Regions from separate parts of the Exiguobacterium sp. UBA6309 genome, predicted to be linked through region 4. Evidence: riboswitches for the same ligand, from Rfam matches in the RefSeq annotation. Region 4 holds a riboswitch; each other region holds the start of a gene.
The links. A riboswitch is a leader RNA that binds a small molecule or an ion and turns the genes downstream of it on or off. The one in region 4 is predicted to bind thiamine pyrophosphate.

Region 1 (6,059 bases), on a different contig from region 4:
TATGATGTCATGACACCAGAAGGAGAGGTCCGTTCACGGGCAAGAGGGAATTTCCGAAAACGCGGCATCAGTCCAGTCGTTGGAGACGAAGTCGTTCTTCATATCGAAAGTGAGACCGGGTATATTCTCGAAGTGAAGGAGCGGGACAACTTTTTAGTACGCCCGCCTGTCGCGAATATCGATCAAGCGTTGCTTGTCGTCTCGGCTGCAGAACCTGATTTTTCAGCGCACTTGCTCGATCGTTTCCTCGTCTTGATCGAAGCGAAGGAAATCCAACCCGTCATCCTGTTAACGAAGATGGACTTGCTTGATGATGTCAAAGGTCCTGCAGTTAGAAAGGCAATTGCCGCTTACCGGAAGATTGGATATACGGTCATCGAGACATCCAGTGAGACGTTGTCGGGTGTTGAGCAAGTCCGTCCGTTACTGGCCGGGAAAACGAGTGTTCTTGCCGGACAATCTGGAGTTGGGAAAAGTTCGCTCTTGAACGCACTTGAACCAACACTCGACTTAGAGACGAGTGCGATTTCGAAATCACTCGGACGTGGGCGGCATACGACACGACACGTCACGTTGATGCCACTTGCCGAAGGCTTGATTGCTGATACACCAGGTTTCTCGAACCTTGATTTTCCATATGATATGGAAATCGAGGATGTACGGTGGAGTTTTCCTGAATTCGTGGCTGTACAGGACGAATGTAAGTATCGAGGATGTTTGCACTTGAATGAACCCGGATGTGCTGTCAAGGAAGCCGTCGAAGCACAAGAAATCATGTCCTCTCGTTATGAGAACTATGGTATGTTTATAGACGAAATCAAGAATCGAGCCCGGAGGTATTGAAGATGATTAAAATTGCACCATCTATCTTATCAGCAGATTTTGCGAATCTTGAGCGTGATGTCAAAGCAGTCGAGGCAGCAGGCGCGGACTATATCCATTTCGATGTCATGGATGGTCAGTTCGTACCGAATATCTCGTTTGGACTACCTGTGCTCAGCAGTTTACGTCAAAAGACGGATATGGTCCTTGATGTCCATTTAATGATTGACCAGCCAGAACGTTTCGTTGAAGATTTCGTTAAGGCAGGGGCAGATATCGTGACGTTCCACGTCGAAGCGACGAACCACGTCCACCGTGTTTTACAACAAATCAAGCTATCCGGTGCAAAAGCAGGGGTCGTCTTGAATCCTCACACGCCATTATCGACGATTGAACACGTCCTTGAGGATGTCGATATGGTCTTATTGATGACGGTCAATCCGGGCTTTGGTGGACAAGCCTTCATCGAGAATGTCATGCCAAAACTCGCATCACTTGCACAAATGAAAGCAGATCGTGATCTGACATTTGAAATCGAGATTGATGGTGGCGTCAACCCGGAAACAGCAAAACTTTGCATCGAAAACGGCGCGAACGTTCTTGTCGCGGGATCAGCAATCTACAATGCACCAGATTATGCGGAAGCGATCACTAGCATTCGTCAAGGGGCTGCCGTATAATAAGAACGAGAAAACGAAATATGATGACCGCAAGGGGTGTCGCTTGAAAAGCGGCTGAGAGGAGTCTTTTAGACTTTAACCCTTCGAACCTGTTCCGTTCAAACGGACGTAGGGATGTGGCGCACGCAGGCAGTACGGCGTTCGTCGTATTGCCTTTTTGCGTCCTCTCGTACAATGAAGGAGGAAATAGCATGAAACGGTTACAAATGATGATGGAAATTGCCATCTTCGCAAGTCTCGGGGTCGTCTTTGATTTACTGATTCCATTTAAAATGCCACAAGGCGGTTCAATCAGCTTAGCGATGTTACCGATCTTTGTCATGGCATTTCGCCACGGTGTCATCGGAGGTGTCGTCACAGGAGCGCTTGTTGGTACGATCCAACTGATGTTCGCCCCACAAGTCTTGACGATCGTCCAACCATTACTCGATTACACGATTGCATACGGTGTCGTCGGACTGAGCGGTCTGTTCGCCCGTCAGGTTAGACAAACTGCACGTAACGGACAAAAGAAACGTTTGATGGCGTTCGTTCTCCTTGCAACACTATTAGGCGCAGGACTCCGTTATATCTGTCATGTCATCAGCGGAATCGTGTTCTTCGCGAAATATGCAGAAGGTCCAGTCGTGCCATATTCATTAGTTTATAACGCGACATACATGGTACCATCTTATGTTTTATGCGGTGTCGTCGCGGGTCTCCTCTTTACAACTGCGCCACGTTTACTACGTTATTCAGCACGAGGCGTCTGAGATGCGGGCGATTCTCGTGTGCGCCGGTCCTCAAGAAGAAGTGCCTGATTTGCGGATGCTTTGTCAGTCTAGTGATTTCATCATTGGTGTCGATGGTGGTGTTCAGACTATTGAATTGTTTGGGCTGACATGCGACATGACGATCGGTGATTTTGATTCGCTTGGTTACGTACCTGAAGGAGCAATCGTTCATCCGGCTGAGAAAGATGAGACGGATCTCGAACTCGCCCTTCGTACAGTATCAGAGATGAAACGATTTGATGATACTATCATCGTCGGAGCAACAGGTGGACGACTCGACATGACCGTTCAAAATGTGTATTTATTGAAGCAATACCCTGAAGCGCGACTCGTCACGAAACGGGAAGAGGTGCGATATTTGGCAGTAGGATCGTATGCAGTCGAAGCCGAAATCTATCATTATCTTTCTTTCATTCCACTTGTGCCGTCAATCTTGAGTTTAGCTGGAGTCAAATATCCACTTGATATGCATCCTGTTCCGGTCGGAGGTTCCTTGACCGTCAGTAATGAATGGAGTACGTCAGAAGCGACAGTAGAGCTCCATCAAGGAGAACTATTGATGATGCGAACACTTAAGGAATAGAACAAGCATATGAAAAAAGGCCGTGGATGATACCGCGGCCTCTTTTCATATGGCATTATTCTTCGAGTTGGGAAGGGGCGACTCGAATGTCACTTTGAGCCGATAGGTGTTTTCCTTTAACGAACAGATGATAGCTTCCCCACATGACGAGGAAAAATGGAACACCGATGTATAAAGCAATTCGTTGATCCGCTTGAAACGCAAGACTGAAAAGGACAACGACATTAAGTGTCAACGATATCAACGGTAATGCTGGATAGAATGGCGTCTTGAACTTTAGTTCGGATAGATCATGTCCGTTTCGGATGAACTGACGGCGGAACGCAAGTTGCGAAGCGGAAATTGAAATCCAACCGACTTGAGCACCGAGTCCAGCTAAAGACAAGAGCCAGATAAAGACGGTATCCTCTGCGAAAAAAGCTGTCAGAAGAGATAACATCGCAAACATCATCGTAAAGAGTAAAGCGCGCATCGGCACACCACGGGCATTAACATAAGATAATTTCTTTGAAATCATCCCTTCTTGTGCCATTGCCCATAACATTCGGGTCGCGGCATACAATCCCGAGTTCCCGACGGATAATAGTGCTGTCAAGACGACGATGTTCATCAAGTCAGCGGCATACGGGATGCCGATCGCATCAAAGACCATGATGAATGGACTACTGACTCCGCCAGCCGTCTCATACGGAATCAATGCACCGACGATCGTGATCGATAAGACAAAGAAAATGAACGTGCGCCAAACTGTATTCCGGATAGCTTTTGGAATCGATTTTTCAGGCTTATCGGACTCCCCAGCCGCGACACCGATCAATTCGGTCCCCTGAAAAGCAAAGTTGACAGCAATCATCGTCGTCAAGACACCGAGAATTCCGTTCGGAAACCAACCGCTTGCCGTGAAGTTTGCAAACAATGAGGATGGACGATCTGCTTCCATCGGTAACCAGCCAAACCAAGCTGCGCCACCAAGAATGATGAAGAAAAGAATGGCGAGTACCTTTAAACTTGAGAACCAGAATTCCGCTTCCCCGAACGCTTTGGCGGAGACGGCGTTTAAACCGAATAACAAGACCGTAAAGACGGTACACCAGACAACGACCGGCACATTCGGAAACCAACGGTCCATCAAACTACCTGCAGCTGTGATTTCAAGTGCGACCGTCACAGCCCAGCCGAGCCAGTAAATCCAACCGACGGCAAAGCCGACCCCTGGTCCGATAAAGCGGGTCGTATAGGTCTGAAATGACCCCGAGACCGGCAGATAGACCGCTAATTCTCCAAGACATAACATCGTCAGATACATGATGGTCCCACCCACGATGTAACTGAGGACCGCCCCGAGAGGTCCTGCTTGTGAAATCGTTAATCCTGACCCTAAAAATAAGCCTGTTCCGATAATTCCACCGAGTGAAATCATGAACAGGTGTCGACTCGTCATCTCTCGTTTGAGTTGCATGATGACTTCCCCCAATTCTGACAAAATAAAGTACGTTCCTATTGTAAGCGTTTTCAATAAAAGCGACAATTAGTTTATGAGAAAAATAAATGAGGGCATAAAAAAACCGGAAGGGAAGATTCCCATCCGGTGGTTGCGCCTTATACGCGTTCGACTTTACCTGATTTAAGAGCTCGAGCTGAAACCCAAACCTTTTTTGGCTTACCGTCGACGAGGATACGTACTTTTTGTACGTTGACTCCCCAAGTACGTTTTGTTTTGTTCAATGCGTGTGAACGGTTGTTACCCGACTTTGGCGATTTCCCAGTAACGTAGCATTTACGTGCCATGCGTTCCGCCTCCTTTTATGTTGTTTTGCGTTCGTCCTAATAGACACTTTGCTATCTTAGCATGGTGTCAGGGCGGTTGCAACATAAAAAAAGTAGCTGACAAGAAAAAAACTTGACAGACAACCTCGAAATTTAAAATAATGGATGAGGATGATGGTAAAAGTTCATTTGACCGCTACTATTTTTCACTTATTCATTGTATAGTCAGTACGGCGACTTTTCAATAGTAGGTCCTTATAGTAGAATTATGAGAAGAATACAATATTCAAAGGGGGCTACTCAGGTGGCGATCGAGATGAAAACGACCTATGGAAAGATTGATGTAGATAATGATGTCGTCGCGCAACTTGCGGGCGGCGCAGCAATGGAATGTTTTGGTGTCGTTGGTATGGCATCCCAGTCTCAAATCAAGGATGGTCTTGCTGAACTCTTAAAACGTGAGAACTTTGCACGCGGTGTCATCGTTCGACAGGCTTCAGAGCAAGTTCATATCGATATGCATATTATCGTAAGTTATGGGACGAAAATCTCAGAGGTGGCGAACAACGTACAGAGTCGCGTGAAATACACGCTCAGTCAGGCACTAGGTCTTGACGTGACATCTGTGAACATCTTTGTCCAAGGAGTCCGCTTGACGAATGTCTAAGGCGGAAATAGAGGAGGAAACTTTAGTGAGTGTAGATCGTTTAACAGGAGCGCAGTTAGTCAAGATGATTCAAAATGGCGCGGCGAATCTTTATCAAAACGCAGATTTCGTCGATTCATTGAACGTCTTCCCTGTGCCAGATGGTGATACGGGAACGAACATGAATTTGACGATGACTTCAGGAGCAAAAGAAGCAGGTAAATCCACTTCGGATTCTGTATCGGAAGTCGCGAACGTCTTCGCACGTGGATTATTAATGGGGGCGCGCGGAAACTCTGGCGTCATCTTAAGTCAATTGTTCCGTGGATTCTCGAAATCAATCGAAGGCAAAACAACGATTGATACGAAGGAATTCGCAGATGCATTACAAAAAGGTGTCGATACAGCATACAAAGCAGTCATGAAACCGGTCGAAGGGACAATCTTGACAGTTGCCCGTGAAACAGCTGTCGCTGCTATCGCACAATCTGAGACGACGACGGATTTCTTAGAGTTGATGCGTCAACTCGTCGAAGCTTCGAAAGTATCGCTTGACGGTACACCAGAACTTCTTCCTGTATTAAAAGAAGTCGGCGTCGTTGACTCTGGTGGTCAAGGTCTCGTCTGTATCTATGAAGGATTCCTCGCGACACTCGAAGGAAAAGAACTTGATAAGCCACATGCGCCAGTCATGGAAGCACTCGTCGAAGCAGAGCATCATAAATCGGCTCAAAGCTTCATGTCGACAGAAGAGATCCATTACGGTTACTGTACGGAAATCATGGTTC
Region 2 (6,059 bases), on a different contig from region 4:
CTTGACTCGTATGATCGGTAGAAGAAAAAGAGACATCAGCGGTTTTGGCTTCGAGTTGCGGTCGTTTGATCCGTTCGATTCGCTCGAGTGCCCGCTCCATCGATTTTGCTTTACGGAATAATTTCTCACTCGGTGGAGATGCTTCGTTTGCCCACTGCCGTAGTCGACGAATCGCTTCCTTCATCTTCTTGATTTTTTTCTGTTGTTCCTGATAGGCGTGGAACTGTTCCATCAAGCGACGTTCTCGTTCGACGACGAACGCACTGTAGTTCCCTAGATAGGAGGTCAGTTCACCATCTTCAAGCTCGACGATCGAGGTGACGACGGCGTCTAAGAAGACCCGGTCGTGAGAGACGAGCAGGATAGTTCCAGTGTAGTCCCGTAAGAATTGTTCTAACCATTCAACGGCAGCTAAATCAAGATGGTTCGTCGGCTCATCAAGGATTAGGAGGTGTGGTTCCATCAGCAACATGCGACCGAGGCAAATCTTAGTTTGCTCACCGCCGCTCAACTGATGGAAAGGGCGAGTGAGTAACGGACGTAAATGTAATCCGTTCACCATGCGCTCGATCTTCGAGTCGAGTAGATAGCCATCTTTTTGTTCGAATGCATTTGTCGCTTCCGCATATCGAACGAGTAGTGCATCCAGATCATCTGGCGCTGTCGCCATCAAAAGCTCCAACTGTTGCATCCGAGAACGGATTGCGAGGATCTCTTCAAACGCCGTCCAAAGGACGTCGAGTCCGGTCATCGTTTCGGCATAAGTGGGAAGTTGTTCCAAGTAGCCAATCGTCAAACCGTTCTTTTGATAGATGACGCCACCGTCCGGTTGGTCAAGGCGAGCAAGTAAGCGGAGTAATGTCGTTTTACCACTCCCGTTTCGTCCAATCAGACCGACACGATCGTGTTCGTTTAAGAAGAGGGAAACGTCCGTTAAGATCGTTTCGCCTCCGAATTGTTTTGTCAGATGTTGAATGTCGCAAATCATCATAATGAGTTGATCCTTTCGCGCGCATTAAAAAAGGAGAGCGCAAATAGCACTCTCCCTAGTGTGTGAAAGATGCGCTTTGCTGTATTTTTCAATCATGAAGTTCTAAAAAGGGCAGACGGGTGCCTTAGAACGCCATTCCATGAAAAATCGCGCGCAACAGATACAATTGTTCCATTAACCAATGTTTGCACGCAGCAAAGTCCATCATTTCACACCACCTTTCGTTTCAGATACAATCAGTTTACCATTATCTTGTTAATTGCGGAAGTCTGAATTATTTGAACACACCAGCAATCGAGCTGAAGAAGTCACTCAGACCATCAAATAATTTAGCGAAGAATCCTTTTGTCTCCTCGGACGTTGCAAACGCATGGATGTCTTGACCAGCATTTTTTAGTCCACTCTCGATTTGCCCCCAGTTGATGTTCGCTTGCTCCATTTGATTGAATAGATTCGTCAACCGATCCATCTGTGCATCAGACAGTTGGATGTTGTTGTTTTGAATGACTTGGACGATCAGGTTTTCGATCTCGACTTTTGTTTCCGGTTTTTGATTCGCGATTTCGGCCTTGATCTCATTCATCAAATCAGCGACTTTATCTGTCCCGACTGTCTTCCCGACGTCTGAAGTGACCGATAATTCTTGCTGTGCTAAATCTTTCCGTTCGTCACTCAGCTTGATTCCGGTCTCAGCCGAAGTTTGATCATAGGCTTTCATGATTCCTGTCAGTGCCGATGTTCCAGTCACTTTATAAGGAGAAGTGATCGTGATGTCGGCATCTTTGACACCTGCCGTGACGAGAGCGTTCAAGTACATATCCTTCGTCACCCACGTAATGTTTTCCGTCGCAACGGAAAGTCCGTCACCTTTTTCCGTCAATTCGATTTTAGCGGATGAATACATGTTGCCACCTTTTTGCGACTGGGGAATGTTTTTCCCGAGATATTTTTCTTCGTCAGCAGAAGTGGCGATGATCGGCGTGATGCCTTCCGGTGCATTGAGACGGGAAAGCACCCAAGCCTTATCCTTTGCGCCGAGCGACTCCCCGAGAGTGACGATTGTTTTATCAACGACTTGCTCAGCGGATGCGGCTGTCGGAAGTAATAAAGCAGAAGCGATAACGGCTGACGCCATGATTTTTGTTGGTGTATGCATAATGAATTCCTCCAATTGTAAGTAACAGAATGAACTATAGTATCAGGTACTAAAATTAGTGTACGAGAACGAAAGGAGTTCGGAATCGGTCTGTAGATGGAGACGATATCCGCCTTCTGACACTCCATAGTATAGCGAAAAGAGGACAACTTGACTTCCATTTTCAGCATGCTATAGTGGATTTGAATCGAATAATGACCACTAGGGGAGTCGGTTGACCGACTGAGACGAACGAAGACGTTCGGACCCTTTGAACCTGATTAAGTTCGTACTTACGGAGGGAAGTGGCGTCAAGTCTTGTTCTTCTTGCGCCATGCCCGTGTGTTTCGGGGTGGTGTTTTTTCGTTTCATAAAAAAGAGGAGGATGAGATCATGACATTCACACAAGAAATCAAGCAAGCAGCACAAGCGTATTGGGACAGTAGTTTTACCCACCCATTCGTTCAAGGAATCGGCGAGGGAACGTTACCGCTCTCGAAATTTCGACATTATGTTATGCAGGATGCGTATTACTTAAAACACTTTGCGAAGATTCAAGCGAAGGCAGCGTCAAAAGCAGATGACTTTGCGACGATTGCGACACTTGCCGAGCACGCGACTTCGACATATGGGGCAGAACTGAGCTTGCATCAATCATTTTTCGAGCCGCTCGGTATCACAGAAGCAGATCTTGAAGCATTTGAACCGGCACCAACGGCATATGCTTACGTCTCACACATGCATCATGCGAATGAAGGGACGCTTGGTGAGACGATTGCTGCCATCTTGCCATGTTACTGGTTGTATTATGAAGTTGGACAACAATTATTGACGTGTACACCGGATGAAAAAATCTATCAGCAATGGATCGACACATATAGTTCGGAATGGTTCGAAAAGGTCGTCTTTGAACAGATTGCACGGCTTGATGCGTTGGCGGAACAAGCAAGCTCGGCTGAACGAGAGCGGATGAAACAGCATTTCGTGACGAGCTGTTATTATGAGTTGCTGTTTTGGCATATGGGATGGACGGAAGAAACGTTTACGTCGATTTACGAGACGATTCCAGCATGGACGGTATCTTCTTAAACGGATAGATGGTAGAATTAGGTATAACATTTAGCGGAAGTAGGGGTAGAAATGGAGATCATCGTGATCGTACTCGCAATCAGCGCCGCGTATGCCGTGCAACGAATGCTGGGTAAAGTCAAAGTAAGATTTATTGGATATATCATTCCAACTTTAATCGTGTTGTCCGGTATATCCGCTACGACTCGAAACTTCAAGGTAGCATATAGCATGGGGAGCTACATTTCTGCTGTTCTTGTCATTGTCGTCTATGCATTACTGACCTATTGGTTATACCGCGTCTACCATCGTGCGAAAGAAGAAGCGGAATATCCGTATCAATCATTAAAAGACCGAGGCATCCTTTAAAGGGGGCTCGGTCTTTTGTGTATCATGTTCTCATTTTTTCCAGTTTTTAAAGCCATCACCGAATTCGAGATGCAGTTGATCGGTAAAGACACCGTTCTGAAAGACCGGCACATCAACTGGTAAGGTGCCTTGCGGTTTGAACGTTCCGAAAATTGCTCGAATACCAGCAGGGAGGTTCGGTCCCGCTGATTTCAGATTGCCTGCTTCAGAGTCCGGTCCGTTCGGATCCCCTTTAAAACCATAGACGAGGACGTGTGCCGGTGCGTCCGGTTGAACGGCGACATCGTATGGATTACGGAGGCTAAGCAAGACGGATGGTGTATTTGTTTGTTTCGCATACCGGAAGATTGAAGCTGGAATCGCTTGCTCTGGTGCAGTAGGCAGTAGTTTGGCACTCGTATTGACGTTTGAACCAACGATGATGTAATCTGCTGCATCGAGTTGTGCCCGTAGTGTCGGGTTTTGGTCGAGCGGTAGCGTAGTAGCCGAGTAATTCGCTGTCGTTACGTGCCAGTTCCGGTTCTTAGGCAGGGAAGCAATCGTCTTTTTCATGCTGTCCGTTTGATCCGTCGCAGGGGCGATCACAAGAACGTTTGCATTCTTTTTCGGCTTGAAGGGTAACGTCCGCTGATCATTTTTCAGGAGTGTGACCGCGGCTTCCGTCATCGCGCGTTCTTTTGCTTTATGTTCGGGACTACCGACGATTTGGTTCGCTTGCGCGAGTTTATCAGCTAAGGATATCGTATCCGTCGTGCCATTCCATATTCCGCGTTCTGCCTTCAGCGTCAGGATCCGCTCGACCGATTGATCAATCCGTTCTTCTGACAGACGTCCGTCTTTGACTGCCGCAATCACGTCCTTAAAAATCTGGTCGAGTTTTATGACATCCTGCTCGGAACGAAGAATCGTCGGCATGAGCGCGATGTCGACACCGGCGTCAAATGTTTTCAGAACGGCTTCTGATTCCGTAAAATTGTCGGCGATCGCCTGCATATTCAATGCATCCGTGATGACGATGCCATCGTAGCCGAGTTTTTCGCGCAGTACGCCCGTGATGACGTCATCCGACAATGTCGCAGGTAAAGGGAAAGTGCCGTTTTTTGACGTGACGACTTCAGACTCGATTGTCGGCATTCCGATGTGTCCTGTCATGATCATATCGATGTCTTCGGCGATGGCTCGCTTGAACGGGACGAGCTCGACTTGTTCCAGCTCCTCCAGGGACCGGTCGACAACCGGCAAGCCATAATGGGAATCGGTCGCCGTATCGCCGTGACCCGGGAAGTGTTTCGCGGTCGCTGCGACGCCTTCAGTTTGAATACCCTTCATCAAAGCGGAACCGAGCATTCCGACGAGCTCCGGGTCACTTGAGAACGAGCGAACACCGATGACGGGATTTCCAGGGTTACTGTTGACGTCAAGAACCGGCCCGAAGTTGACATTGATGCCGAGCGCATGCAGTTCGGAACCGATGATATGACCGGCATCATTGGCATACGCACTACTACGGGTCGCACCTAACGCCATATTGCCGGGTAAGTTCGTTCCTGTTCCGAGCCGAGTGACGATGCCACCTTCTTGGTCGATCGTGACAAAGAGCGGAATATCGTTGCTGTCATCTTGTTTGACGACTTCTTGCAGATCATGAACGAGTTTTGTCGTCTGTTCGGTTTCACTGACGTTCTCAGCAAACAAGATGACGCCACCTAAATCATAGCGGTCGATGATGTTCGCGACTTCCGGAGCAAGCGACGTATGGTTACTGCCATTCCACTGCCGGAAGTCCGGCATGATCATCTGTCCGATTTTTTGTTCGAGTGTCATCATGTCGATTTTTTGACTGATCCGATCTGCTGAAGATCCTGCCTCTGCCATGACAGGCAAACTACTTGAGACGAGTACTGCTGCGAGTCCTGCTGTTAACGTGAATTGCCCAATCCTTTTCATGATGTACATCCTCCTCTAGTCAAACCACGACTGGAATACTTTTCAATACGGACAGTATAGCAAGGTGCTTGTTTTAAAACAATATTTTATTTGAAAACGATTACATTAGCAAATAAGTTTTAATAATGTTTTTGTGCATTCCGATTTGAAAAAAAAAAATGACTCCCCTTGAAGAGGAATCACTTTTTAGTCATTCGATCGATCAGCTATAGCGCTCCACGATGTTTGTCAGCTGGCGTTCGACAAATGACTGATCCTGCAGTTCACTATTGGATAGGCGGAGTTTGATCATCGACTCATCCGCTCCAGCCATTTCACTGAACAATGATCCGAGACTATGCGCACGACGATCGACTTGGACGATTAAATCAATCCCTGAGCTGTCTTGGAGCATGATGATTTCGATCTCATCCAGTTTATGAGCGTAGTGTGTATTGCGTGCTGAGTATTCAAGTTCCTGAGCAATCGGTAAATCTTTACGGAATCGTCCAGGTAATTTTTCTGTATCGGCTTTCTTTAACCGGAAGCCAAGTGACTCCATGGCATCTA
Region 3 (6,059 bases), on a different contig from region 4:
GGACTATCCTGGCTAGTTGGTGTCAACAGCTCGATATGCGCATCATCGAACTCGATGACGGCGATGTTGGAAGCGACACCAGGTGCGGGGTTTGAGTACTCTTTTGTTAATGTTCCACCAAGTACTTTTGTATAAAATGAGATTGCTTCTTGCATATCGCGAACGGCGATGCCGGTATGATCTAGTTTCATCTGATGTTTCCCTCCATTCGCTTCAGTTTCCCAAAAATGAATCAAAGTTGCAATGGGAAGCTGTTTTCCATCATTTTCTATTACATAGAAGAAGAACGATTTATTTAAAATGAAATATCACTGAAATATTATGGAAGAGGAATGAATGCTATAATCAAAAACGTTCCTATAAATAAGAAAAACTATTATAGAATTTAATTTTAACGTAACTGTTATTCCATATAATGCATCGACATACTACTAGAGAAAAAGAGGGAATACTACATGAAAAAAACGTTCGCGTCGCTCATCGTTTCCGCACTAGTTCTTTCATCAGCACCTCATTTTGCAGCAGCTGACGATTTAAGTGAACAGAAAGCTAAAAACGAACAACAGCAACAAGACAATGCTAAAAAACAAAAAAACTTAGAGTCTTCCGTTAATCAGGAGGGTCAAAAAATTTCTAAGACGCAACAAGAAGTCAATCGATTAGACGAAGCCTTGAATGAAAAGATCTTTGCTGTCGAAACGAAAGATCGTCAAATTAAGGCGACGGAACGAGAAATCGTTCAACTTGGAAAAGAAATCGAAAAGTATAAAGCGAAATTAAAACGCCAAGAAAAACTACTTGGGGATCGTCTTCGTGTCATGCAAGAAAATGACGGGAACTCGATTAAATGGGAAGAAGTCATTTTTGGGGCAAAAAACGTCGGTGACCTCGTTAGCCGTGTCATGGCCGGAAAATCGATTTCAAAGCAAGATGATAAAATGATCACGGATTATCAAAATACGCAAAAGCAGTTAGCGGATGCACAACAAGAAGTGAAAGACAAGAAAGCACAATTGGTTGTTGAAAAGCAAGAATTGAAACGCCAACAAGCAGAACTTGAATCGCAATTAAAAGAGCGAAACAAACGCTTAAAAGAATTACGTAAGAAAAAAGCGAAATTTGAAACACAATTGATGGATGCAAAAGAAGTCCAGCAAATTTTGATTGCTCAAGAAAAAGCGATTGCAGCTGAAAAGGCAGCACGTGAACGTGAAGCACGGATCGAAAAAGAGCGTCAAGCTCAAGCAGCACGTGAAGCAAAAGCGCGAGCAGAAGCTGAAGCAGCTCAAGCAGCGGCTCAAAAAGAAGCTGAGCAACAAGCAGCTAAAGAAGCAGCGGCTCAGCAGGCAGCACAAGAGAAAGCGTCGCAAGCAGCGAAACCTTCTGGTTCGACGAAACAATCGACTCCAAAAGCATCTACACCAGCTGCGCCAACACCGTCAGCACCTGCGACACCTAAACCGTCACCATCATCCGGTGGTCTGTTCATCCATCCAACGGTTGGGGCTGTCACGCAAGGCTATGGCTCAGCAGGTGGAGAAAACGGTTATACGTTCCATAACGGGATCGACTTTGGTGGTCCGGTTGGAACTCCAATCGTTGCAGCTGCAACAGGAACAGTCATTACAGCATCAGGTGGTGGTCCTTACGGAAACCACATCATGATTGCCCACCAATTAAACGGTAAAACGTACACAACATTGTATGCTCATATGAGCGCACTCAATGCTCACGCAGGTCAACGCGTCAGTCAAGGTGAACAAATCGGTTTACGTGGAAGCACTGGGAATTCAACTGGTCCACACTTACACTTTGAAATCCACGTCGGTGGATACAGCTATAGTGCAACTGGTCCAGCTAGCTCAGTGAACCCAATGACGATGTTTTAAACAGTAAAGAATCGTTGCTTATGCAGCGGTTCTTTTTTTTGCGATTTTCAAAAAATAAATGATTATATTACAAAAAACGTTTTCATTTGAAATGTAAATGAAATTTTTTTGAAACGATTAGGGTGCTATAATCTATTTCAGATATGAGAGAAACTTGAATACTATAATAAAATATGAAAAACATAAGTGAGGAAAACGATATATGCTAAAAAAACTAATTTCTACCATTGTTTTAGGAGCATTACTTATAACAGGAACACAACCAATTGCGGCAGCAACGATCAAAGAAAAAAAGGCTGAAAATGCCGCAGAACAACGTAAATTAGAAAAAGCAATTAAAAAACAAGAGTCGAAAATTTCGAAAGAACAACGTCAAATCAATCGAATCGATGCAGCGATCAACGAAAAGATTTTTCAGATTTCCGAAAAAAATAAACAAATCGAGAAATTGAATTTGCGAATCGATGAATTAAAAGCAGACATCGTTCGCTACGAAGAGATGTTGAAAAAACAAGAAGAACTACTCGGTGATCGTCTACGTGTCTTCCAAGAAAACGATGGAAACTCAATCAAATGGGAAGAAGTCATTTTTGGATCGAAGGATTTAGGCGATTTATTTAGTCGTGTCATGGCAGGGAAAAAAATCGCGGAGCAAGATGATAAAATGATTTCGGATTACATCGCAACCCAACAAAAGCTAGCGGAAGCAAAACAAGCGCTCGTTGAAAAAAAGGCGGAGCAGGTTGAAGAGAAGAAAACATTAATCGAACAAAAAAAAGCGTTGAAAGTTCAAATGAAAGAACGCAGTGCTACGCTTAAAAAATTAAGAAAAGGTAAGACGAAGTTTACGACAGAACTTCTAGACGCGAAAGAACTACAAGCGACACTTGAAGCTCAAGAACGTGCGATTGCGGCAGCGAAGGCAGCAGCTAAAGTGGCGGCTGAAAGAGCAGCAGCCGAGAAAGCAGCAGCTGAAAAAGCCGCTAAAGCGAATGCTCAAGCAGCAAAACAAGCAGGTAAGAGTTCAGAATCACCTACTTCAGTTGCTTCACCCGTTGTTTCGAGCGGTGGGAAATTCGTTCGTCCATCTTCTGGTGGCGTATCACAAGGGTTTGGACCAGCAAGCGGTGCGAACGGCTATACGTTCCATAATGGTGTCGATTTCAGTGGTTCGGTCGGCTCACCAATCGTCGCAGCAGCAGCTGGAACGGTCATTACAGCTTCAGGTGGTGGGCCTTATGGAAATCACGTCATGATTTCTCACTTCCTTGACGGGAAAGTCTATACGACAGTCTACGCTCATATGAGTTCGTTATCTGTTCATGCAGGACAAACAGTTTCTCAAGGTCAGCAAGTTGGAACACTTGGTAGTACTGGGAATTCAACAGGACCACACTTGCATTTCGAACTACATGTCGGAGGCTATCAGTACAGTGCCTCTTCTCCTCTGAATGCAGTTAATCCATTAGCATATCTATAATTCAAAACGAGCTTCGGCTCGTTTTTTTCTTGCCGCTATGCTACAGTTAAGGCGAAATGAATACTTGAGCAACTAGGGGAGCTGGAGGAATCCGGCTGAGAGGAAAACCAATCTGTTTTCGACCCTATTACCTGAACTGGATAATACCAGCGTAGGAAAGTTGAGCCGAACGGATACCGAAGTGGTTGGATAACGATTTCGTATAGCGTCGACTGCTTTTTTACAGCGGTCGACGCTTTTTTTGTCGGTAACAACTCCCTTACATTGCTCGATGGAAAGGTGAGAAAAATATGAAACATGTATTGACGATTGCGGGATCTGACTCCGGTGGTGGAGCTGGAATTCAGGCAGATTTAAAGACATTTTCGGCATTGGGCGTTTATGGGATGAGTGTTTTGACAGCGGTAACGGCTCAAAATACACTGGGCGTTCAAGCAGTAGAAGAGTTATCATCGGAAATCGTTGATGCCCAATTAGCTTCAATCTTTTCAGATATTCGTGTGGATGCTATCAAAATCGGTATGGTCTCGAATGCACAAACGATTCACGTCATTGCAACACATCTTCGCAAACAGACAGTTCCAATCATACTAGACCCTGTCATGGTCGCAAAAGGCGGGCATGCCCTATTGCGGACGGAGGCAGAGGAAGCACTAATCGCGGAGTTACTGCCACTTGCGACACTCGTCACACCAAATTTACCGGAAGCAGAGCGCTTAACAGGGCAATCAGTTACTAATTTAGAGGAGATGCGACTGGCGATGCATCAGTTGGCTATGGAGACTGGAGCTGTCTTGCTAAAAGGTGGACATCTACCGGGAGCTGCCACGGATTTATTATGGGACGGGCAAGAAGAATACCGTTTCACATCAGATCGGTTAGATAATCAACATACTCACGGAACAGGCTGTACCTTATCTGCAGCGATTGCGGCACGGATGGCACTTGGAGAAGCTTTAACGGACAGTGTACGTCAGGCCAAGAAGTATGTTACAGAGGCGATTCGTCATGGATTTGCTCTCGGACAAGGGATTGGACCGACACATCATTTTCATTCACTTTGGAGGGATTCACATGTTTACGACCATTCTTAAACACAAACCACTCATTCATCATTTGACGAACACAGTCACGATCAATGATTGCGCCAATGTCACACTTGCCGTTGGCGCATCTCCAGTCATGGCGGAGGATATTCGCGAAGTGGAAGAGATGGTTCGACGCGCGCAAGCTCTTGTCTTGAACATTGGAACAATTGATGCAGACATGCAAGCAGCTCAACGACTCGCCGCAAGCGAAGCGAGACGCTTGAACGTTCCGATCATCCTTGATCCAGTTGGAGCGGGAGCCACATCATTGCGTACGTCCTTTTCAAAAGAATTGAGTAGACTCGGATGTACGGTCGTTAAAGGAAATGCTTCAGAAATCAAGACATTGCTTGGGGAGAATGGACGAACAAAAGGAGTCGATGCTGCTAGTGATGAGATCATGGATCGAGAAATCATTCGTGCATTCGCTCGTAAACAAAAGTCCGTCATTGTCGTCACAGGTCCAATCGACTACATCACGGATGGCATGCGCGAAGTGGAACTACAAGTAGGTACGCCGCGTCTCGGAGACGTCACAGGTACGGGGTGTATGACAGCTTCTTTGATTGCGAGTTTTCTTGGTGCAGGATATTCTGCATTTGAGGCAGCAGTCCACGGAACATTTATCATGGGAAAAGCAGGAGAACAGGCAGCATCAGAAAAAGGTCTAGGTAATTTCAAACGAGAGTTGTTCAATGCAATCAGTCTGATGACGGAGCAAGATTTGATGGAGGTGGTAGAACATGTCAATTGATTATTCCATTTATGCGGTGACAGATCGTCGATATCATCCGGGAGTTGCAATCGAAACGGTGGTTGAAGAAGCGATTTTAGGTGGTGCAACGATTATACAATTACGGGAAAAAACAGCGCAGGGAAAGGAATTCTTCGAACAGGCAGTCCGGTTAAAGAGACTGACGGATCGTCATGATGTTCCTTTGATTATCAATGACCGAATTGATATTGCGTTACTTGTCGGAGCTGGTTTGCATATCGGACAAGAAGATATTCCTCTAACCGCAGCGCGACGTCTCTTACCGAACACTGTGATCGGCGTATCGGTAGCAACCGTCGCGCAAGCGATTGAAGCAGAACGAGATGGAGCATCTTATTTAGGTGTAGGTTCTCTATTTGCGACGTCATCGAAAGCAGACGCCGACTCGATGTCACACACGATGCTTCAAGCGATTCGCGAAGCCGTGTGCTTACCTTTAATCGGCATTGGCGGAATTACGGCAACGAATGTCGCTTCTCTTCCTATCCCATTAGAAGGATATGCGGTCATCTCGGAAATTTTTGCTAAAGAAGATCGACGGCGTGCTGCACAACATATGACAGATGCTGTACGGGAATGGCATCAATCTCTTCAGAACAGGGTATAATCCGTTCAGAGGTGATTGTATTGAAATGGCAGACGATCCGTTTTCGGGGCTATTGGATCCGGTATCGATTGGAACCACAAATCATTCGCGTAGATAATCGCGGGATCTACCATTTGGGGAAAATTTTATTTCCGCGTCCTAATCGTGTATCTTATGAAATGGCTCTCTTGCTGAAGGAAAAGTATGAAAGACGCTACAAACGTCCGTTGTATATCAAGAC
Region 4 (6,059 bases):
GTACCGGTCCGGATTCCAGTTGGCTTGCTGGACAACCGCCTGTGTTTCTTCCGTCTGTGCTTGATCCTTCATCGGATCGAATTCTTGTTTCATCTGAATCACTCCTCTTCACGTTCAAAACCTGTAGACCGATTTATGTCTGAAGTCTTATTTACCTGTTTTTTAAACATTTAAAACATATATTTTTAAAATTAGTTTTACTGTTTTATGAACGTTTATCCGAAATAGGCGTGATACAGTCGTTTTGCTTTAACGAGATCCGCCTCGCCATGAATCAAGACACGACCATCTCGAAAGGCGACCATTCGATGCTCATCCGTCGTAAACGCCAGCAAGTATGGATTATGGGCGGAAATCGACGCAACCGGCTGGAGGCGTTGTTTTAATTGTTCGAGATCCCGCTGCCCGTCTCCACGGATTTGAACGGCATCGCGACCGCACAGTGCCGTGAAACGCACCGTTTGATTCGATAAATAAGGATAAGACGGCTCGATGCCGCACGAGGGGCACTCTGTTTGCTTCAGTGACTGGACGTTGATTTGTTGGAATGTATTCGACCACACGTCAAAGGCAAGTAGACGTGTCCGCAACGCGTCCGTCTTACCGCTCAACCACTTCAACGCTTCCGTTACTTGTAGAGAGGCGACCATCTGAACAGCTGGACCGATGATTCCCGCCGTATCACACGTCTCCTGATCACGTGGTAATTGATCGAGCAGACACTGCAGACATGGCGTTTCTCCCGGGCGAACAGTGAAAGTAATCCCGTAACTGCCGATGCAGCCGCCGTAAATCCACGGAATCGAGCGCAACAATGCCATATCGTTCATCAGTAAACGAATATCGAAATGATCCGTCGCATCGATGATGAGATCGATATCATCGAGAAGCCATGTCAGCGCTGCCCGGTCGACATCTAATACATGTGCTTCGATCGTCACCGTCGAATTAATCGCTTCAAGTCGCGCTTTTGCAGCAATCGCCTTCGGTACGCTGTGCCGTGCATCATCCTCCGTATAGAGTTGTTGCCGTTGTAGATTACTCCACTCGACATAATCGCGGTCGACGATTCGGACGACGCCGACACCGGCGCGAACGAGTTGTTCTGCCGATGCTGTTCCGAGTGCCCCCATCCCGATGATCAGTACCTTTGCTGTTGCGAAGCGTGCTTGTCCTGCTTCTCCAATCGGTTGAAATCGAGTTTGACGTGAATAACGTGTCATCGAATCAATCCACTCGTTGGACTACTCGCGACTGCATACTGTTTCTTTTCGATTCTTCCCGCTTCGTAGCCGAAGCGCCCTGCTTCGACAGCTAGTCGCATCGCGTGCGCCATCTTGACCGGATCCTGGGCATGGGCGACAGCGGAGTTCAATAAGACACCATCCGCTCCCAGTTCCATTGCATAGGCGACGTCAGTTGGAGAACCGATGCCGGCGTCGACGATGACTGGGACCGACGTCTGCTCGATGATGAACTTTAGGTGGAGCGGATTGAGGATGCCTTGCCCGGAACCGATCGGTGACGCAGCCGGCATGATGGCATGACAGCCGAGTTCCTCGAGTCGTCGTGCAAGGACGACGTCGTCCGATGTATACGGTAAGACGATGAATCCTTCTTTAAGTAGCTCTTCAGAAGCCCGTAACGTCTCGATTGGATCAGGTAGTAATGTCTTATCGCACCCAATCACTTCGACCTTGACCATGTCGCACATATCGGATGCCCGCGCAAGTTTTGCTAGCCGAACCGCTTCTTCCGCTGTCTTCGCACCAGCCGTGTTCGGTAGTAAATCATACTTCGTTAAATCAAGCGACTCCAAGAAATTCGGTTGTTGTTTGTCGAAGAGATCGAGCCGCCGGACGGCGAACGTCAAGATTTGTGAAGCGGACGCATCGATGGCCTCTTGCTGTACCGTAGCATCCGTATATTTCCCCGTTCCGAGTAATAACCGTGATTCGAATGTCTTTTCTCCAATTTTCAACATCTTTATCCTCCTCCTACGAAATGAACGATTTCGAATGTGTCATTGTTCCGAACGACCGTTTGATCGTAAGCTCCGCGGTCGATGATCTGTCGGTTCTGTTCGACGATGACGAGTTTTTCCCCTAAGCCAAGTTGCGTGAGCATGTCCTCAATCGTCTCAATCTGTTCAATGGTATGGTCGTTGCCGTTAATCGTAATATTCATCGGACTTCCTCCTTTAGGATCAACCGTAATGTGTTTGCCAAGACTTCCGCTGTCGCCGGTGCGAGTAATATGCCATGCCGATGATGCCCCGTCGCTATAAAGATCCGACGGGATGAATCGGCGACTCCGATATATGGCAAGCCGAACTCTGTTTGTGGTCGTACGCCTGACCAGACTTCTTCGATGACAGCATCACGGATCGGTGGATAGAGACGCTCTGCTGCTTGAAGCAGTGACGTGACTCCTGCGACACTAACACCGATCGTCTCGTCGTGCGGTAGTTCGGTCGCACCGATCAATATCCGTCCGTCCGCTTTCGGTACGAGGTAGACGGCGTCATCAAACAGGATCGAGCGTAACGGCTGACCCGCGAGACGGACTGCGAGACACTCCCCTTTGACACCGTGCGTCGCTATCGAAATGCCAGCTGTATCGAGCAAGGCTTGGGACCCGCGTCCGGCAGCAACCGTCACCGTTCGTCCCGTCCACGTTCCCGTGTTCGACTCAACCCTAATGAAATCATTACTCTCCTCGATTCGCGTGACGTCCACCTGTTCTTCGATTGGTACCCCACGATTTCGTAAGACATGCATCAATGCAGTCGTTAGTCGTCGCGGATCGATTTGACCGACCGATGGAAATAAGTATTCTTGCTCATTTTGTTTCAATAAAAATGGTTGTTCCCGGTAGCCACAATCGATCCCGGTCTCGCGCGTGAGGCGTCGCGCAAGTAACGGATACAGACGGCGACTTCGCGCAGCAAGCGTATGCAATTCTTCTCTCAGCTCGATGTCCGTCGCAAGCATCCCGGCAGCCGCCCGACTCGTCCCTTGTCCGCATGTTCCGCGATCAAGGACAAGAACGGATTCGTTCTGACAAGCGAGACTGTAAGCAAGCGTCAAACCGATGACTCCACCACCGATGATGATGTGATCCGTCATACCCGTACCCCCTGATAACGCTGAATGGCAGCATGCGGGTCCGCTTGACCGAGAATACCCGATAAGACGGCGACTCCGCTTGCACCGGTCGCTGCGATTTCAGGAATGCGATCAGGAGTGATCCCGCCGATTGCGATGACTGGTTTCGTCGTGAAAGTGACAACTTGCTTCAAGGCATCGATCCCTCGCGGTGGCACGTTTGGTTTCGACGCTGTCGGATAAATATGACCGTACAGCAATCGATCAGCTCCTTCCGCTTCTGCTGCGAGCGCCTCTGCCAGTGAATGGACGGATTTCCCGATGATGAGATTCGGAAAGTGTCGCCGAACATCGCGGACACGTAAGGAACGTCGCGTCAATTGCACACCGATGCCAGCGACATGGGCGACGTCGGTCCGGTCGTGAACGGTTAATTGATCAGACGAATACCCTTGCGCAAGGAGCGCGTCAATCAGTTCTAGCAATTCTGCTGCCGACAAATTCGGTTCTCGAAGATGAAGCTGATCCGTATATGGTTGAAGCGATTGAAAGGTTTCCACTCCATCGCGTGGATTGATGGATCCCGTCGAAATCAGATGTAAACGCATCATGTTCTTCCTTTCCATACGAAAAAGGACCACTCCCGATGTTGAAAGGAGTGGTCCGAAAATGCGCTGAAGCGCTAAGGATATCTAAGGTTTCGAGCCACTTCCCTCCGCTAGTACGAACTAGATCAGGTTCAAAGGGTCCGGATACTTCCGTCTCAGTCTGCTGGGAGACTCCCCTAGTGTCTTTTCGTGTTTAATTGGCTTGCCCCATTAGTCTAGCATGAGTTGCTTTACTTCGCTAGTCCTAGTTGAGCGCTTCCACTTGCTGAATAAGCTCCGATTTCGTCGGTCGCTGTTGCTTCTGGCTGTCGGCATAGGTCTGCTTTAGCTTCAGGATGCGCATTACTTTAGCATCGAGCATCGCAGGCGTCAGCGTTTTGTCTTTAACGGCTTGCATCACTTCGGTGTGGACCTTCGGATAGGCACCTGCTTCCGAAAACATCGCCATATCAGCTCCATTGACAAGTGCTTGCCGTGCCGCTTCCGCGAGACCATATCGTTTCGTGATCGCCCCCATGACAAGGTCATCCGTGATGATGACACCCTTGAATCCGAGTTGTTGACGCAAGAGGTCAGTCAAGATCGGCTTCGAGAGCGAAGATGGATTTTGGTCGTCATACGCGGGATAGAGAATATGGGCGACCATCACCATCTCGGCGCCCTCTTGAATCGCTTCTTGGAACGGTAACAGTTCCGTTCGCTTCAGTTCTTCCTTTGATGCTGTCACTTTCGGCAAACCGACATGGGAATCGACACTCGTATTGCCGTGACCGGGAAAATGTTTGACGACCGGAATCGTTCCCGTCTCTTGCATCCCGTGCATCAGGGCCGTACCGAGAGTCGCGACGGTCTTCGGATCAGCACTTAACGCACGGTCGCCGATGATTGGATTGTTCGGATTGCTATTGACGTCAAGGACCGGTGCGAAGTCCATGTTGAACCCATAAAATCGTGACAGGTGACCGAGTTTACGTCCGACATCTTCCATTTTTGCAGCATCTGCACCTTGTGCCATCCGTTGACTCGTCGGGAGACGTAACCGTTGATCCGGTACTCGGCTGACCCGTCCGCCCTCTTCATCAACCCCGACGAAAACATACGGTTTTTGGTTCGTTTCTTGAATGGCACGCGTGAACGTCAAGAGTTGATCTTCTGACGTAATATTCCCACCAAGCAGTAAGACCCCACCGATCGCATGCGTCTGCAACAATTTCCGGTCAGCTGCTGAAAGTTCCGTGCCGGCAACTCCGATATAGAGCAATTGATCGATCTTTTCTGACGTCGACATCGCTTCAAGTTGCTGCTTTAATCGTGCTTGTTGTCGTTCTTCCTTTGTCGGCTCAGGCTTTGATTTCTTCGCCTCCGTCGGTTGCTTCGTTGCTGGTTGTGATGGTTTCGTTGGTTCCGTCGTCTCCTGCGCACACCCTGCAAGCAACAGGCAACCGATCAGTGCTACTTTCTTCACAAAGGATCCTCGCTCCGGACACCATTGATGGAATAATAGACGGAAATCTCAGCGTTCAAGGATTGCGAAACCGAACAATATTTATCTTTTGATAACGAGATGGCGCGACGGACCTTATCTTCCGGGAGATCACCTTCAAGCCGGTAATGAATCGAGATCGACGTAAAGCGCCGCGGATGATCCTCTGCCCGTTCCCCTTCGATATCCATTTCGAAATGAGTGATCGTCAAGCGCATCTTCTCTAAAATCGAGACGATGTCGATTCCAGTACAGCCGGCAACGGCATGTAGCAGCAGTTCAGTCGGTCGTGGTGCTTGATTTTCGCCACCGTTCTCCGGTGCTGCATCCATCGCAAGATGATGCCCTGATTCCGTCTGTCCACTAAACCCCATCTGTTTGTTCCATGTCACTGTCGCTTGCATCGTTTCCACTCCTTTGTCAGTAGTCTTCTTCTGTAGTATACGCAAAAAACAGCAAGCCTGGAAATTCACACGCTATTTCGAATAATGGTTCTTTTCCCGAATTCTCGCTTTGCGATACCCGACGAAATCGTTTCATGCTATCCTGTTACTCATAGTTTCGCGCGCAAGCGCCAGAATTGAGGAATCATCCATGTCACCTACTACTCGTTTAAGTCGACGCGATTGGCTGTTGATCGCCACGTTGTCGCTCCTGACGTTCGTTCTCGGAACAAGCGAATTCGTCATCGTCGGGATCCTCGCTGAAATCTCCTCAGCTCTTAATATCACGATCGCAACAGCCGGTACGCTCGTCTCGGCCTTTGCCATCTCCTTTGCGATTGGTACACCGATTGTCATGTCGCTGACCGGTCACTTGGAACGGCGTCGCCTGATTCTACGTCTGTTACTCGTTTGGGTC

Region 1: another riboswitch for thiamine pyrophosphate. It lies ahead of thiT (energy-coupled thiamine transporter ThiT); the one in region 4 lies ahead of B3M90_RS00790 (thiamine phosphate synthase).
Region 2: another riboswitch for thiamine pyrophosphate. It lies ahead of tenA (thiaminase II); the one in region 4 lies ahead of B3M90_RS00790 (thiamine phosphate synthase).
Region 3: another riboswitch for thiamine pyrophosphate. It lies ahead of thiD (bifunctional hydroxymethylpyrimidine kinase/phosphomethylpyrimidine kinase); the one in region 4 lies ahead of B3M90_RS00790 (thiamine phosphate synthase).

The regions. Positions count from the first base shown of each region.
Region 1 covers NZ_DJTL01000017.1:117,925-123,983, forward strand. The annotation lists gene rsgA (ribosome small subunit-dependent GTPase A) at 1-843, shown strand, start outside; gene rpe (ribulose-phosphate 3-epimerase) at 846-1,502, shown strand; TPP riboswitch at 1,525-1,634, shown strand; gene thiT (energy-coupled thiamine transporter ThiT) at 1,694-2,254, shown strand; gene B3M90_RS04910 (thiamine diphosphokinase) at 2,256-2,858, shown strand; gene B3M90_RS04915 (amino acid permease) at 2,914-4,317, opposite strand; gene rpmB (50S ribosomal protein L28) at 4,458-4,646, opposite strand; gene B3M90_RS04925 (Asp23/Gls24 family envelope stress response protein) at 4,930-5,292, shown strand; gene B3M90_RS04930 (DAK2 domain-containing protein) at 5,318-6,059, shown strand, end outside.
Region 2 covers NZ_DJTL01000013.1:5,411-11,469, forward strand. The annotation lists gene abc-f (ribosomal protection-like ABC-F family protein) at 1-988, opposite strand, end outside; gene B3M90_RS03660 (DUF1002 domain-containing protein) at 1,266-2,147, opposite strand; TPP riboswitch at 2,341-2,447, shown strand; gene tenA (thiaminase II) at 2,520-3,215, shown strand; gene B3M90_RS03670 (hypothetical protein) at 3,267-3,563, shown strand; gene B3M90_RS03675 (glycoside hydrolase family 3 protein) at 3,594-5,510, opposite strand; gene B3M90_RS03680 (sporulation protein) at 5,713-6,059, opposite strand, start outside.
Region 3 covers NZ_DJTL01000032.1:75,551-81,609, forward strand. The annotation lists gene mce (methylmalonyl-CoA epimerase) at 1-191, opposite strand, end outside; gene B3M90_RS11310 (murein hydrolase activator EnvC family protein) at 456-1,889, shown strand; gene B3M90_RS11315 (murein hydrolase activator EnvC family protein) at 2,092-3,369, shown strand; TPP riboswitch at 3,434-3,544, shown strand; gene thiD (bifunctional hydroxymethylpyrimidine kinase/phosphomethylpyrimidine kinase) at 3,660-4,463, shown strand; gene thiM (hydroxyethylthiazole kinase) at 4,444-5,211, shown strand; gene thiE (thiamine phosphate synthase) at 5,201-5,839, shown strand; gene B3M90_RS11335 (hypothetical protein) at 6,046-6,059, shown strand, end outside.
Region 4 covers NZ_DJTL01000005.1:127,723-133,781, reverse strand. The annotation lists gene B3M90_RS00815 (hypothetical protein) at 1-93, opposite strand, end outside; gene B3M90_RS00810 (ThiF family adenylyltransferase) at 216-1,223, opposite strand; gene B3M90_RS00805 (thiazole synthase) at 1,220-1,984, opposite strand; gene thiS (sulfur carrier protein ThiS) at 1,987-2,187, opposite strand; gene B3M90_RS00795 (FAD-dependent oxidoreductase) at 2,184-3,128, opposite strand; gene B3M90_RS00790 (thiamine phosphate synthase) at 3,125-3,718, opposite strand; TPP riboswitch at 3,801-3,903, opposite strand; gene nagZ (beta-N-acetylhexosaminidase) at 3,960-5,180, opposite strand; gene B3M90_RS00780 (OsmC family protein) at 5,177-5,602, opposite strand; gene B3M90_RS00775 (MFS transporter) at 5,793-6,059, shown strand, end outside.